DNA from 2 places in the Bradyrhizobium sp. 613_E4_N2_2 genome. Region 1 is predicted to be linked to the other one. Evidence: predicted binding sites of a transcription regulator. Region 1 holds the regulator's gene; the other holds the start of a gene.
The links. Region 1 encodes PhoB, which activates phosphate uptake and scavenging genes when phosphate is short. Its sites were predicted from a motif close to TGTCATNNANCTGTCAT; they were not measured.
Positions count from the first base shown of each region.

Region 2: ugpB (sn-glycerol-3-phosphate ABC transporter substrate-binding protein UgpB) is a predicted target of PhoB. The motif match lies at 5,570-5,586, and genes of this name have one in related genera.

Region 1 is NZ_CP197234.1:8,658,747-8,666,208, forward strand. It holds gene argF (ornithine carbamoyltransferase) at 1-90, opposite strand, end outside; gene AB7290_RS41215 (aspartate aminotransferase family protein) at 90-1,298, opposite strand; gene AB7290_RS41220 (GcrA family cell cycle regulator) at 1,755-2,267, shown strand; gene phoB (phosphate regulon transcriptional regulator PhoB) at 2,502-3,209, opposite strand; gene phoU (phosphate signaling complex protein PhoU) at 3,225-3,941, opposite strand; gene pstB (phosphate ABC transporter ATP-binding protein PstB) at 3,953-4,774, opposite strand; gene pstA (phosphate ABC transporter permease PstA) at 4,771-5,616, opposite strand; gene pstC (phosphate ABC transporter permease subunit PstC) at 5,618-6,607, opposite strand; gene pstS (phosphate ABC transporter substrate-binding protein PstS) at 6,752-7,462, opposite strand, start outside.
Region 2 is NZ_CP197234.1:118,852-126,313, forward strand. It holds gene cmk ((d)CMP kinase) at 1-491, opposite strand, end outside; gene aroA (3-phosphoshikimate 1-carboxyvinyltransferase) at 488-1,825, opposite strand; gene AB7290_RS00510 (TIGR02300 family protein) at 1,996-2,403, shown strand; tRNA gene AB7290_RS00515 (tRNA-Ala) at 2,500-2,575, shown strand; gene AB7290_RS00520 (GIY-YIG nuclease family protein) at 2,751-2,987, shown strand; gene AB7290_RS00525 (MarR family winged helix-turn-helix transcriptional regulator) at 2,996-3,454, opposite strand; gene AB7290_RS00530 (organic hydroperoxide resistance protein) at 3,606-4,031, shown strand; gene AB7290_RS00535 (CaiB/BaiF CoA transferase family protein) at 4,217-5,419, shown strand; gene ugpB (sn-glycerol-3-phosphate ABC transporter substrate-binding protein UgpB) at 5,640-6,956, shown strand; gene ugpA (sn-glycerol-3-phosphate ABC transporter permease UgpA) at 7,004-7,462, shown strand, end outside.

The sequences.
Region 1 (7,462 bases):
CTTCATGGCGGAGGAGGCCGCGAGCATGCTCTTGAGCTCCGACAACGGGAGCTCGTTGATATCCAGAAAGTGCTTCGGGGACTTGCTCATCAGCTCGCCGCCCGCTTGGTCTGACTGGACGAGATCGCGGCGCAGGCGCGCTCGAGCCGCCCGACGCTGTCCTCGATTTCGGCTTCGGTGACGATCAAGGGCGGCAGGAAGCGCACGACATTGTCGCCGGCGCCGACCGTGAGCAATTTTTCGTTGCGCAATGCCGCGCCGAGATCGCCTGATGGCACCACGGCCTTGATGCCGATCAGAAGGCCTTCGCCGCGCACTTCGCTGACGATGTCAGGATAACGATCGATCACGGAGGCGAGCTTCTGCTTGAGCAGCAGCGACATCTTCTGCACGTGATCGAAGAAGCCGGGCTTGAGCATGACGTCGAGGACGGCGTTGGCAGCCGAGATCGCGAGCGGATTGCCGCCGAAGGTCGAGCCGTGCGAGCCGGGCCCCATGCCGGCAGCCGCGTCCGCGGTCGCCAGCACCGCGCCGATCGGGAAGCCGCCACCGAGCGCTTTGGCCAGCGACATCACGTCAGGCGTGACGCCGGTGCGGCGATGCGCGAACAGATCGCCGGTGCGGCCCATGCCGGTCTGCACCTCGTCGAACGCGAGCAGCAGGCCCTTCTCATCGCAGAGCTGGCGCAACGCCCTCAGGAAGGCGGGCGTTGCCGAACGCACGCCACCCTCGCCCTGGATCGGCTCGATCAGGATGCCGGCGGTCTGCGGACCGATCGCCTTCTTGACGGCGTCGATATCGCCATGCGGGACCTGGTCGAAGCCGTCCATCGGCGGGCCAAACCCTTCGAGATATTTTGCCGAACCGGTCGCGGCGAGCGTTGCCAGCGTGCGGCCGTGGAAGGCGCCTTCGAAGGTGATGATGCGGTAACGTTCCGGATGACCCTTGGAGAAGTGATGATGGCGGACGAGCTTGATCACACCTTCCAGCGCTTCGGCGCCGGAATTGCAGAAGAACACGAAGTCCGCGAAGCTTTCGTTGCACAGACGCGCGGCGAGCTTCTCGCCGTCCGGGCTCTGGAACAGGTTCGACATGTGCCAGAGTTTGGTGGCCTGCTCTTGCAACGCTTTGACCAACGCAGGGTGAGCATGGCCGAGCGCATTCACCGCCACGCCCGAGGTGAAATCGAGATAGCGATCGCCATTGGTCGCAATCAGCCAGCAGCCTTCACCGCGCTCGAAACCGAGGTCGGACCTGGCGAAAACGGGGAGCAAATGCGGCGCTGCGCTGTTAGTCATGACGATCACTTGAATGTTGCGGACGGCGTGAGCGTGCATTGCGCAACGCACCATTGACCGGCCCGGAAAACGAAACGTGCCGCCTTTTAAGGGCGGCACGCGAGACTATCTTATGCCTGGTGAAACCGGTGTCAATGCCGCCCGGAAAGCCTCGCGAAACGCAGAATCCGTAGTCTTGCGGTGGCGATTTTGCGTATTTCCGCCACGGAACATGTGGAAGCGAGTCGGCGGACTCTTGCGCGTGAGTCACGCCATATTGTAGCGTTTGGCTTGTCAGATACGACATCTCGTGCAGCAGTTCTGATCCTCTAAGTCCTCATGTACCGGCGTAAGCGTTCGGGCGCATCTGGTGCGCCCGGCGAGCCTTAAGGGATTCTGGCGGCACGGGTTTTTCGAAGCTTAGGCATTCGCCGTGCGGCCGCCAGGATGGCAGGCGCCGGCGAAGGAAAGGGTGCAATGACCGTTTTGACCTGGTCGGATGATCGCGTCGAGCAGCTGAAAAAGCTCTGGGAGGCCGGGCTTTCGGCCAGCCAGATCGCCGCTGAACTCGGCAATGTGACCCGCAATGCCGTAATCGGCAAAGTGCACCGGCTCGGCCTGTCGGGCCGCGCCAAGAGCCCTTCATCGGCAGCGCCGCGGCCGCGCAAGGCACGCCCCGCCCAGCACATGATGCGGGTGACCCGCCCGATCGCGCGCGGCAACACCGCGCTGGCGCAAGCCTTCGAAGTCGAGGTCGAGGCCGAACCGGTCACCTACGACAACGTCGTGCCGATGAGCCAGCGGCTGTCGCTGCTGGAGCTGAACGAGGCCACCTGCCACTGGCCGGTCGGCGATCCCTCGAGCCCGGATTTCTTCTTCTGCGGCGGCAAGGCGCTCTCCGGCCTGCCCTACTGCGCCCAGCACTCGCGCGTGGCGTATCAGCCCGCGGCCGATCGCCGGCGCGCGCCGGCGAAGCCGGGTCCGCGCTGAGGTATCGGATTAGCTGACTACGAAGACGGCGCCGTCACGCGATGACGGCTCAACTCACTCGGTGTCGTCCCTGCGAACGCAGGGACCCATAATCCCGGCGCGTAGTTATTGCGCGGGATGATCACTCCGAGTCTTCGCCAAACCACTCCCTGTGGTTATGGGTCCCTGCGTTCGCAGGGACGACATCGAGGATGCGGTGGCAGCCCGCTAAATCACGTCTGCCACAGCAACCCCTTACGCTTGCTCCGCCTTCGCAAAGCGATCGTCCAGTGCGTAGCCCGCGCCGCGGACGGTGCGGATCGGGTCCTGCTCGCGGCCGAGATTGAGCAGCTTGCGCAGGCGCCCGATATGGACGTCGACGGTGCGCTCGTCGATGTAGATGTCACGGCCCCAGACGCTGTCGAGCAGCTGCTCGCGCGAGAACACGCGGCCGGGATGCTCCAGGAAGAACTCCAGCAGGCGATATTCGGTCGGGCCGAGATCGATCGGCCGGCCCGAGCGCGCCACGCGACGCTTGTCGCGGTCGAGCTCGATGTCGCCATAGGCGAGCACGGTGGCGAGCCGCTCGGGGCTGGCGCGCCTGAGCAGGCCCTTCACGCGTGCCAGCAGCTCCGGGACCGAGAACGGCTTGACGATGTAGTCGTCGGCGCCGGTCGCAAGGCCCCGCACCCGCTCGCTCTCCTCGCCGCGCGCGGTGAGCATGATGATCGGGAGCTGCTTGGTCTCGGGCCGGGTGCGCAGCCGCCGGCACAGCTCGATGCCGGAGAGGCCCGGCAGCATCCAGTCGAGCACGATCAAATCGGGGATGTGCTCCTTGAGGCGGGTGTCGGCATCGTCGCCGCGCATCACCGTCTCGACGTCATAGCCGTCGCCTTCGAGGTTGTAGCGGAGAAGCTCGGTGAGAGCTTCCTCGTCCTCAACCACCATAATGCGTGCGCCCATGGTGTTCGTCGCTCCTTAAGTGTTCGGGACCGTCGTGGCGAAGGTCGTCATGTCGCCCTTCGGCCGCTTGTCGGTGATCGCCTGGCCCTCGATCATGTAGAACACGGTCTCGGCGATGTTGGTGGCGTGGTCACCGATGCGCTCGATGTTCTTGGCGCAGAACATCAGATGGATGCAGAACGAGATGTTGCGCGGATCCTCCATCATGTAGGTGAGGAGCTCGCGGAACAGCGAGGTGCAGATGGCGTCGACTTCCTCGTCGCCCTTCCACACCGCCATTGCCGCCGGCAGATCGTGCGCGGCATAGGCGTCCAGCACCGACTTGACCTGTTGCTGCACGAGGTCGGTCATGTGCTCCAGACCGCGGAACAGCTTGAGCGGATGGAAATCCGTCTCCAGCGCCGCGACGCGCTTGCCCATGTTCTTGGCGAGGTCGCCGATCCGCTCGAGATCGGTCGCGACGCGCATGGCGCCGACGATCTCGCGCAGATCCACCGCCATCGGCTGGCGGCGCGCGATGGTGAGAACGGCGCGCTCCTCGATCTTCTTCTGGAGCGCGTCGAGCTCGGCGTCGATGGTCACGACGCGCTGGCCGAGCGCGACGTCGCGGCGGATCAGCGCGTCGACGGAATCGACGATCATGCGCTCGGCGATGCCGCCCATCTCGGCGACCAGGCGCGTGAGTTCCTGGAGGTCGGTGTCGAAGGCCTTTGCGGTATGTTCAGAACCCATGTTCCGTCTCCTCAGCCGAACCGGCCGGTGATGTAATCCTGCGTGCGCCGGTCGGTCGGCGACGTGAAGATCTTGCTGGTGTCGTCGAACTCGATCAGCTCGCCGAGATACATGAAGGCGGTCTTGTCGGAGACGCGCGCCGCCTGCTGCATGTTGTGGGTGACGATCGCGATCGTGTAGTTCTCGGACAGCTCCTGGATCAGCTCCTCGACCTTGGCGGTCGAGATCGGGTCGAGCGCCGAGCAGGGCTCGTCGAACAAGATCACCTCGGGCCGCACCGCGACCGTGCGGGCGATGCAGAGGCGCTGCTGCTGGCCGCCGGAGAGCGACAGGCCGGAGGCGTTGAGCTTGTCCTTGACCTCGTTCCACAGCGCGCCGCCGCGCAGCGCCTTCTCGACGCGGTCGTCCATCTCGGACTTCGAGATCTTCTCATAGAGACGGATGCCGAAGGCGATGTTTTCGTAGATCGTCATCGGGAACGGCGTCGGCTTCTGGAACACCATGCCGACGCGGGCGCGCAGCAAATTGAGGTCCAGCTTGGGGTCGAGGACGTTGGTCTGGTCGAGCATGAGCTGACCGGTGACGCGCTGGCCCGGATAGAGGTCGTACATCCGATTGAAGATGCGCAGCAGGGTCGACTTGCCGCAGCCAGACGGGCCGATGAACGCCGTGACGCGGTTGGTGCCGAGCGCCAGATTGATGTTCTTCAGCGCGTGGTGCTCGCCGTAATAGAAATTGAGGTTGCGCACCGTCACCTTGGCCGGAGCTTCGGGCAGCACCGGCGCCTGGGGCAAACCACCGGCCGCGCTCATCGATACGGAAAGATCACTCATTTTGCGGTCCTCTCGGCGCTCAGAATGCGCGCGCCAATATTCAGGGCAAGAACGGTCAGGGTGATGAGCAGCGCGCCGCTCCAGGCGAGCTGCTTCCAGTAGGCGTAGGGGCTCTGCACGAAATTGTTGATGGTGACCGGCAGGTTCGCCATCGTCTTGTTCAGACCCAGGCTGAAGAACTGGTTCGACAGCGCGGTGAAGAGCAGCGGCGCGGTCTCGCCGGCGACGCGGGCGGTGGCCAGCATCACGCCGGTAATGAGGCCCGAGCGCGCCGCGCGATAGGCGATGCGCTTGATCACCAGCGAGCGCGGCAGGCCGAGCGCCGAGGCCGCCTCACGCAGTGCGTTCGGCACCAGCAGCAGCATGTCCTCGGTCGTGCGCAGCACCACCGGGATGACGATCACCGCAAGCGCGAGGCAGCCGGCAATCGCCGAGAAGCCGCGCATCGGCACCACCACCGCACCATAGATGAACAGGCCGATGATGATCGAGGGCGCCGAGAGCAGGATGTCGTTGATGAAGCGGATCACCGAGGTCAGGCGGTCGTTGCGGCCGTACTCGGCGAGATAGGTGCCGGCGAACAGACCGAGCGGCGCGCCGATGCCGACGCCGAGCACGGTCATGATGATCGAACCCACGATGGCGTTGCGCAGGCCGCCCTCGGTCGAGCCCGGAGGCGGCGTGTCCGCAACGAAGAGCTCCAGGTTCAGGCCGGCAATGCCGTTGTAGAGCAGCGTCATCAGGATCAGCGCGAGCCATGTGACGCCGAAGGCAGCGGCAGCCAGGCAGAGCACACGGATGACGATGTCCATGCGGCGGCGGCGTGCGTAGATCGGGTTCATGTTACTTCCCCGCCTTCTTTTCAAGACGCATCAGCATCAACCGTGCAGCCGCGAGCACGAAGAATGTCAGCACGAACAGCAGCAGGCCGAGCAGGATCAGGCCGGACTGGTGCAGGCCGTCGCTTTCGGCGAACTCCGATGCGATCGCCGCCGAGATCGTGGTGCCCGGGGCGAAGATCGACGACGAGATGCGGAACGAGTTGCCGATGATGAAGGTCACCGCCATGGTCTCGCCGAGCGCGCGGCCGAGCGCCAGCATGACACCGCCGATGACGCCGACGCGGGTATAGGGGATCACCACGCTGCGCACGACTTCCCAGGTGGTGCAGCCGACGCCGTAGGCGGCTTCCTTGAGCACCGGCGGCACCGTCTTGAACACGTCGACCGAGATCGAGGTGATGAAGGGCAGCACCATGATGGCGAGGATCAGCGCCGCGTTGAACAGGCTGAGATAGGACGGCGGGCCTGCGAAGATCGCGCCCAGCACCGGGATGCCGTCGAAGATCTTGATCATGAAGGGCTGGAACGTGTTGGCCAGGAACGGGCCGAGCACGAAGAAGCCCCACATGCCGTAGATGATCGAGGGAATGCCGGCGAGCAGCTCGATCGCCATGCCGATCGGGCGGCGCGCCCATTGCGGGCAGAGCTCGGTCAGAAAGATCGCAATGCCGAGACCGACCGGAATGGCGATCGCCATCGCGATGAAGGAGGTGATGAGCGTGCCGTAGATCGGGCCGAGCGCGCCGAGCACGGGCGGATCTGCCGACGGCGCCCAGCGCTGCGTCCACAGGAAGGCGAAGCCGTATTCCTTCATCGCCGGGAACGCGCCGACGATCAGCGAGATGATGATGCCACCGAGGATGAGGAGCACCGAGATCGCGGACAGCCGCGTGATCCAGTAGAAGGTGAGGTCGCCGAGCTTGAAGGCGCCCAAGGCCTTGGCGCGGTCATACGGTCCGGCGTCGTCGATTACATCGCTCTGAACGGCCATCTCTGCCACGCCGATCCCCTGTGCCCGTTTGATATACGCTTGTTGTCGGTCTTGTTGTTGGTCTTGCGCTCCGGATGCGGCGCGAGGCCGATCCGGAGCGGAGGTCTTGTGAGATCCCGGCGCCCAGTCCGGGACACAGAGCGCTTAGCTCTTGATCTCGGCAGCCCAGGTCTTCTCGATCAGTTGGACGACCGGGTCCGGCATCGGGATATAGTCGAGCTCTTCAGCCGCCTTGCCGCCGCTCTTGAAGGCCCAGCGGAAGAACTTGATGGCTTCCTGCGAGGCTGCCTTGTCGGTGGCATCCTTGTGCATGAGGATGAAGGTCGCCGCCGTGATCGGCCAGGACTTGTCGCCGGGCTGGTCGGTCAGGATGACGTAGTAGCCGGGAGCCTTGGCCCAGTCGGCGTTGGAAGCGGCCGCCTGGAAGGCTTCGACCGTCGGCTGCACCGGCTTGCCGGCCTTGTTGACGAGGCCGGTGTAGGTCAGCTTGTTCTGCTTGGCATAGGCGTACTCGACGTAGCCGATCGAGTTCTTGGTCTGGCTGATGTTGCCCGACACGCCTTCGTTGCCCTTGGCGCCGACGCCGACCGGCCACTCGACCGCGGTGCCCTCACCGACCTTGCTCTTCCAGTCCGCGCTGGCCTTAGCGAGATAGTTGGTGAAGTTGAAGGTGGTGCCCGAACCATCCGAGCGGCGGACCACGGTGATCGCGTCCGACGGCAGCTTCACGTTCGGATTGAGCTTCTTGATCGCGGCGTCGTCCCACTTGGTGATCTTGCCGAGATAGATGCTGGCCAGGGTCTCGCCGTCGAACACCAGCTCGCCGGGCTTCACGCCCTCGATGTTGACGACCGG
Region 2 (7,462 bases), 8.5 Mb from region 1:
TCGCGCCGGATGATGTCAGCGAGCACCGCCGCCTCGTCCGCCTCCTCGCCCCTCGCCTTGGCCTCCATGGTCCTGCGGTGGGCGCGGACCCTGGGGTCGGCCACGACGAAGATCTTCACGTCGGCATGGGGGCAGATCACGGTTCCAATGTCCCGGCCGTCGAGCACGGCGCCGGGCGGATCGGCGGCGAATTGCCGCTGGAAATTGAGCAGGACCTCGCGAACCCTGGGGATCGCCGAGACGATCGAGGCGCCCTCGCCGGCCTCCTGGGTCTTCAGGGCGGGATTGCCGAACTTTTCGGGATCAAGCTCCAGCGCAGCCTGCACCGCAGCCGCCTCGTCCCGGAGATCATGACCGGATTCCACCACGGCGTAGGCCACCGCGCGATAAATGACGCCGGTATCGAGATGACGATAGCCGTAATGGTGGGCGAGGCGCTTGCCGAGCGTCCCCTTGCCCGAGGCCGCGGGCCCGTCGATGGCGATGATCATGAAAACTCGGCCCCAAGCGAACGCATCATCGGGATGAAGTCCGGGAAACTGGTGGCGATGAAGGCGGTGTCGTCGACGGTCACGGGCTGGTCGGAGGCGCAGCCCATCACCAGCGCGGACATCGCGATGCGATGATCCATGTGCGTGGCGACAGTGCCGCCGCCCGGAACGTGGCCGCGGCCCTCGACGATCAGATCGTCGCCGGAAACCTCCACCTTCACGCCGTTGACGCGGAGCATGTCGGCGGTGGCCTCAAGCCGATCGGATTCCTTGACGCGCAGCTCCTGGAGGCCGCGCATGATCGTCGTGCCCTCGGCGAAGGAAGCCGCCACCGCCAGCACGAGATATTCGTCGATCATCGAGGGTGCGCGCTCCGGCGGCACCTCGACGCCGCGCAGTTTCGACGCGCGCACGCGCAGCTGCGCCATCGGCTCGCCGGCATCGCCGCGGACTTGGCTTTCCTCGATCGAGGCGCCCATTTCGCGCAGCGTGGTGAACAGGCCGGTACGCAGCGGATTGGTCATCACGTCGGACAGGACGACATCGGAGCCTTCGACGATCAGCGCCGCGACGATTGGGAAGGCCGCAGAGGAGGGATCGGCGGGCACCACGACGGTGGCGCCATGCAGCTCGGGCTGGCCAATGAGCGTGATGCGGCGGCCGTGCTGACCCTCCTGCGCGGAGGTAATGTCGGCGCCAAAGTGCTTCAGCATCAGCTCGGTATGGTCGCGGCTGGCCTCGGTCTCGATCACCGTCGTGGTGCCGGGCGCGGCCAGGCCCGCCAGCAGCACGGCCGATTTGATCTGGGCCGAGGCGACCGGGGTCTTGTAGGTGATCGGCAGCGGATCGCGCGCGCCCTGGACGGTCAGCGGCAGACGTCCGCCCTCGCCGCCGGACACCACTTTGGCGCCCATCTTCTCGAGCGGATCGAGGATCCGGCGCATGGGGCGGCTGCGCAGAGAGGCATCGCCGTCGAAAACCGCCGAAATCGGGCAGCCGGCGACGGCGCCCATGACGAGCCGGCAGCCGGTGCCGGAGTTGCCGAAATCAAGCGGCGCCCTGGGCTCGGCAAAGCCGGCGACGCCGACGCCGTTCACCTTCCAGGCGAAATCGCCCGTGCGCTCGACCCTGGCGCCCAGCGCCTGCATGGATTTGGCGGTGTTGAGGACGTCCTCGCCCTCGAGCAAGCCCGAAATCCGGGTCTCGCCGACCGCGAGCGCGCCCAGGATGAGGGCGCGGTGGGAGATCGACTTGTCCCCGGGGACCCGTACTTTCCCGGTCAGGGGACCGCTTGCGCGCGACTGAAGCGGCGTCGGCTTGTCGGAATCAGTCAAGTTTGTGTCCTTGGATAGGCCCGAAACGTCCCTGCGGGGCTCGCGGGGCAGGTACCACAAGGTCTGCCCGCCGTCACGGGCATGTCTTTCTCCCGTAATGCGCTATTGACAGCGGGCCGCCAACTAGCCAAGTGAAACACCGCTTTTCAGACATTCCCAGGATTCCTGCCGTGGCCAAGTCCGAACTCGGAACCAAACGTATTTGCCCGACCACGGGCAAGAAGTTCTATGACCTCAACAAGAATCCGGTGATCTCGCCCTATACCGGCGAAGTCGTCCCGATCGCGCCTGTGGCGCCGGCCCGCGCGACTCGCGGCGCCGAACCTCGCCACACGCCGGCTGCCGACACCACGCCGGAGCCGGCAGAAGTCGAAGAGGTCTCGCTCGAGGAGGCCGACGCCGAGGAAAACACCGGCAAGGTCAAGGCCGCGGTGCCCGAATCCGAGGACGACATCGAGGTCGACGAGACCATCGAGGACGATGACGACGATGATTCGACCTTTATCGCCGACGACGAAGAGGGCGATGAGGACGTCACGGACATCATTGGTGATGTCGGAGGTGATGAAGAGACTTGAGATCAGCCCTGATCTGTGAAAAAGGGTGCACCGCGCGAGTCACCAGGCTCGGCGGTCGGGAGTGATCCACCAGGATCCTGCCAACTGGAAGACTAAGGGGCCATAGCTCAGCTGGGAGAGCGCTTGCATGGCATGCAAGAGGTCGGCGGTTCGATCCCGCCTGGCTCCACCAGCCTTCGCTCGCTTCGCGAGCTTCGGCTGGGCAAGCCCGGGAAGTCCCTCGTAGCGAAGTGAGCGAAGGCTGTCCCGCCATAGCCCGAAGGGCGGCGGCGGACTTCATCGAGGATCACCAGCGAAGCCCCGTGATGGTTCCAAGCTGCTATCCTGCCCTCCGGGGAGGAAGCAGAATGAAATACGTCTATATCCTCGAAAGTCTCAATTCCGAGCATTTCTACGTCGGCATCACCGACGACCTACGGGCCCGTTTAGCCAAGCATAACGCCGGCGAGGTGCCACACACGTCGAAATATGGGCCTTGGAGAATTCGGACCTATTTCGCCTTTGATGACGCGGCACGCGCTGTCGCGTTCGAGCGATACCTGAAATCGGGCTCGGGGCGCGCCTTCGCGAAGAAGCACTTCTGATCGCCCCCCTACTCCCCGATCACCGCATTCAACCGATCCCGCAGCGCGACGATCTCGTCCTTCATCGCGACCAGCTCCGACACCGAGCAATCCGACGCCGCCAGGATCGATTGCGGCACGGCGCGCGCTTTTTCCTTCAAGGCATGGCCCTGCGGGGTCAGCGCGATCAGCACCTGACGTTCGTCCTCGCGCGAGCGCGTGCGCTTAACGAGGTGGGCGGCCTCGAGGCGCTTGAGCAGCGGTGTCAGCGTGCCCGAATCCAGGAACAGCTTTTCGCCGATGTCCTTGACCGGCACGTCGTCACGCTCCCACAGCACCAGCATCACCAGATATTGCGGATAGGTCAGGCCGAGCCGGTCGAGCAGCGGCTTGTAGACGCGGTTGAAGGCATGCGCGGCCGAATAGACCGCGAAGCAGATCTGATTGTCGAGGCGCTGCGGGTCCAGCGCCGATAATTTCCGGGGCATCGAGAATCTCACGCGGTTTCCTCCATTCTGGGACCGGGCGGCCGTACATTCAATTGCGAACAATTAAATGTGAGGCATGCAGATTTCAATTGCGCGCAATCTAATTGTTTGCGATGTAGGTTCCCCAACCCGAAGACCTGAGGAGACGAAAATGTCGGTAAACGTCCTGTACAAGACCAGCGCCAAAGCCACCGGCGGCCGCGACGGCCATGCGGCGACCCTCGACGGCGCGCTCGACGTCAAGCTCACCACCCCGAAGGAGCTCGGCGGCGGAGGCGGCGCCGGCAACAATCCCGAGCAGCTGTTTGCGGCCGGCTATGCCGCCTGCTTCATCGGCGCGATGAAGTTCGTGGCCTCGCAGGGCGGGCCGAAGGTTCCGGCTGACGCCTCGGTCACCTCCACCGTCGGCATCGGCCAGCGCTCGGCCGGCGGCTTCGGTCTCGACATCGATCTTGCCGTCTCGCTGCCGGGCCTTGCCCGGGCGGAAGCTGAGGCGCTGGTCGAGAAGGCCCACCAGGTGTGCCCCTACTCCAATGCCACGCGCGGCAATGTCGACGTTCGCCTGACGGTCGTCTGATCAAACGGCGGATTGGCTGGCCCGAGATCCCCCTCGGGCCGGCCGCTTCCCTTTAGTCTAGTTGTTTTGCCACGTTGCGGGATTGCACGGCGGCACCGCATACGCCCCTACGCACCAAGCCATTGCTGGCGCAAAAAAACCTCGCTAGGCCTGTGATCAATCATCGACACAGGGGAAGCGAAGGCATGACTGAAGCCGTTTTGGGCGCAATGAGCGGACTGCGCGTCATCGATCTCACGCGCGTGCTCGGCGGTCCCTACTGCACCCAGATCCTCGCCGACCACGGCGCCGACGTGATCAAGGTCGAGCCGCCCGCCGGCGACGAGGTGCGCGACTGGGGCCCTCCGTTCCACGACGAAGACGCGGCCTATTTCATCGGCATCAACCGTAACAAGCGCTCGATCGGCCTCGACCTCGCCTCCGAGGGCGGCCGCCTCGTGCTGCTCAAGATGCTGGAGACCGCCGACGTCCTGATCGAGAATTTCAAGCCGGGCACGCTGGAGAAATGGGGCATCGGCAACGATGTGCTCAGCAAGAAATTCCCGCGCCTCGTGCATTGCCGGATCTGCGGCTTCGGCGCCGACGGTCCGCGCGGCGGCAATCCCGGCTATGACGCCATCATCCAGGCGATGACCGGCATGATCGCGGCGACCGGTTCGCCCGAGAGCGGACCGATGCGGATCGGCGTGCCGCTGGTCGACATCACCACCGGCCTCTATGCGGCGATCGGCATCCTGATGGCGCTGTCGGAGCGGCAGCGCTCGGGCCAGGGCCAGTTCCTGGAGACGACGCTGTATGAGACCGGCCTTGCCATCATGCATCCGCACACCGCGAATTATTTCATGCACGGCAAGCCGCCGTCGCTCACCGGCAACGAGCATCCCAACCTCGTGCCTTACGCGATCTTCCCGACCAAGACCGACGACATCTTCATCGGTGTCGGCAATGACGGCACCTTCCGCAAGCTCGCCAAGGAGATCGGCAAGCCCGAGCTCGGCACCGATCCGCGCTTTGCCCGCAACAAGGATCGCATCGCCAATCGCGAGGCGCTGCGGGCCGAGCTTGCCGCCGTGTTCAGCCAGCACGAGGCCGAGCCGCTGTGCAATCGTCTGCTCGCCGCCGGCCTGCCCGCAGGTCCCGTGCAGAAGATCGACCAGGCCTTGACCAACGCGCACACGATCGCCCGCGGCGATGTCATCGAGAAGGACTGGTACAAGGGCGTGGCCTCGCCGATCCGGCTCGATCGCAGCAAGCCGAGCCTGCGGCGCCTGCCGCCGAAATTCAGCCAGCACTCCCAGGAGGTGCTGGGCGAGTTCGGCTACTCCAAATCGGAGATCGACGCGATGGTCGAGCAGGGCACCGTCTGCGGCCCCGAGCGCAAGCGCTAAACGCCCTCGCCGCCTCACCCGAGCAAATGCCGCACTGCGGCGCGGGCACGCATGTGCACCGCGAACGGAGGAGGCTGCGCGCTCGGCATTCGCCTATTTGACGGCTTCCCTTTTGGCCGCGCTTGCTGCTTTCGTTTCTCCCGCTTACACAGTCATGTGAACGTCATATGGCGCTGCTAGCGCAAGCGCTTCTTTTTGACGGCCAAGGGAGGTTTACTTGATGGCTCTTCGACACTTTGGGGCGGCTGCCGCAGTTGCAATCACGTTCGGCATGGGCGCATCGCCGGCCTTGGCCGTGACCGAAATCCAGTGGTGGCACGCGATGACCGGCGCCAACAACGACGTCATCGTCAAGCTCGCCACCGACTTCAACGCCTCGCAGACCGACTACAAGGTGATCCCGACCTACAAGGGCAACTATCCCGATACGATGAACGCCGGCATCGCGGCGTTCCGCGCCGGCAACGCCCCGCACATCATGCAGGTGTTCGAAGTCGGCACCGCGACCATGATGGCCGCGACCGGCGCCGTAAAACCCGTCTACAAGCTGATGGCCGAGGCCGGCGAGAAGTTCGACCCCAAGATCTATCTGCCCGCCATCACCGGCTACTACTCGACCTCGAAGGGCGAGATGCTGTCGTTCCCGTTCAACTCGTCGTCGACCGTCATGTGGGTCAACCTCGACGAGCTCAAGAAGGCGAACGTCGAGATCCCCAAGACCTGGCCCGAAACGTTCGAGGCCGCCAAGAAGCTGAAGGCTGCGGGTCATGACACCTGCGGCTTCTCCGGCTCCTGGGTCACCTGGGTCAATCTCGAGCAGCTCTCCGCCTGGCACAACGTGCCGCTCGCCAGCAAGGCCAACGGCCTCGACGGCTTCGACACCGTGCTGGAGTTCAACGGCCCGCTTCAGGTCAAGCATCTCGAAACCCTGGTCGAGCTCCAGAAGACCAAGACCTACGACTATGCCGGCCGCACCAACACCGGCGAAGGCCGCTTCACCTCCGGCGAATGCCCGATCTACCTGACCTCGTCGGCATTCTTCGGCAACGTCAAGGCGCAGGCCAAGTTCAACTTCACCGCCGTGCCGATGCCATACTATCCGGACGTCAAGGGCGCGCCGCAGAACTCGATCATCGGCGGCGCTTCGCTCTGGGTGATGGGCGGCAAGTCGGCCGACGAATACAAGGGTGTCGCGAAGTTCCTGACCTTCCTCTCCGACACCGATCGCCAAGTCTACATCCACAAGGCCTCGGGCTATCTGCCGATCACCAAGGCGGCCTACGCCAAGGCGAAGGAAGAAGGTTTCTACAAGGATCAGCCCTATCTCGAGACCCCGCTGCTCGAGCTGACCAACAAGGAGCCGACCGAGAATTCGCGCGGATTGCGTCTCGGCAACATGGTTCAGCTGCGTGACGTCTGGTCGGAAGAGATCGAGCAGGCGCTGGCCGGCAAGAAGACCGCCAAGCAGGCGCTGGATGCTGCCGTCGAGCGCGGCAACACGATGCTGCGGCAGTTCGAAAAAACCGCCGTCAAGTGAGGCGATGAGCGGCAGGCCGCAAGCCGGCCTGCCGCTCACCTGACATCATGCAAAAGCAAGCCATTTTCCAAGCAAAACTATTGCCCTACGCGCTGGTTGCGCCCCAGCTCGCGATCGTCCTGATTTTTTTCTACTGGCCGGCCGCGCAGGCGGTGATCCAATCCTTCCTGCTCCAGGATGCCTTCGGTCTGTCGACAAGCTTCGTCTGGTTCGAGAATTATCAGGACCTGTTCAAGGACCCGGCCTATTTCGAGGCGGTTGTCCGTACGTTCGTCTTTTCGTTCGCCATCGCCGTCTCGTCGCTGTCCTTCGCGCTCTTGCTCGCCGTGATGGCGGACAAGCCGCTGCGCGGCTCAATGCTCTACCGCACGCTGCTGATCTGGCCCTATGCAGTGGCGCCGCCCGTGGTCGGCGTGCTCTGGATCTTCATGCTGCATCCTTCGCTCGGCGTGCTGTCGCGCTATCTGCGCAACCTGGGCGTCGACTGGAATCCGCTGCTTGACGGC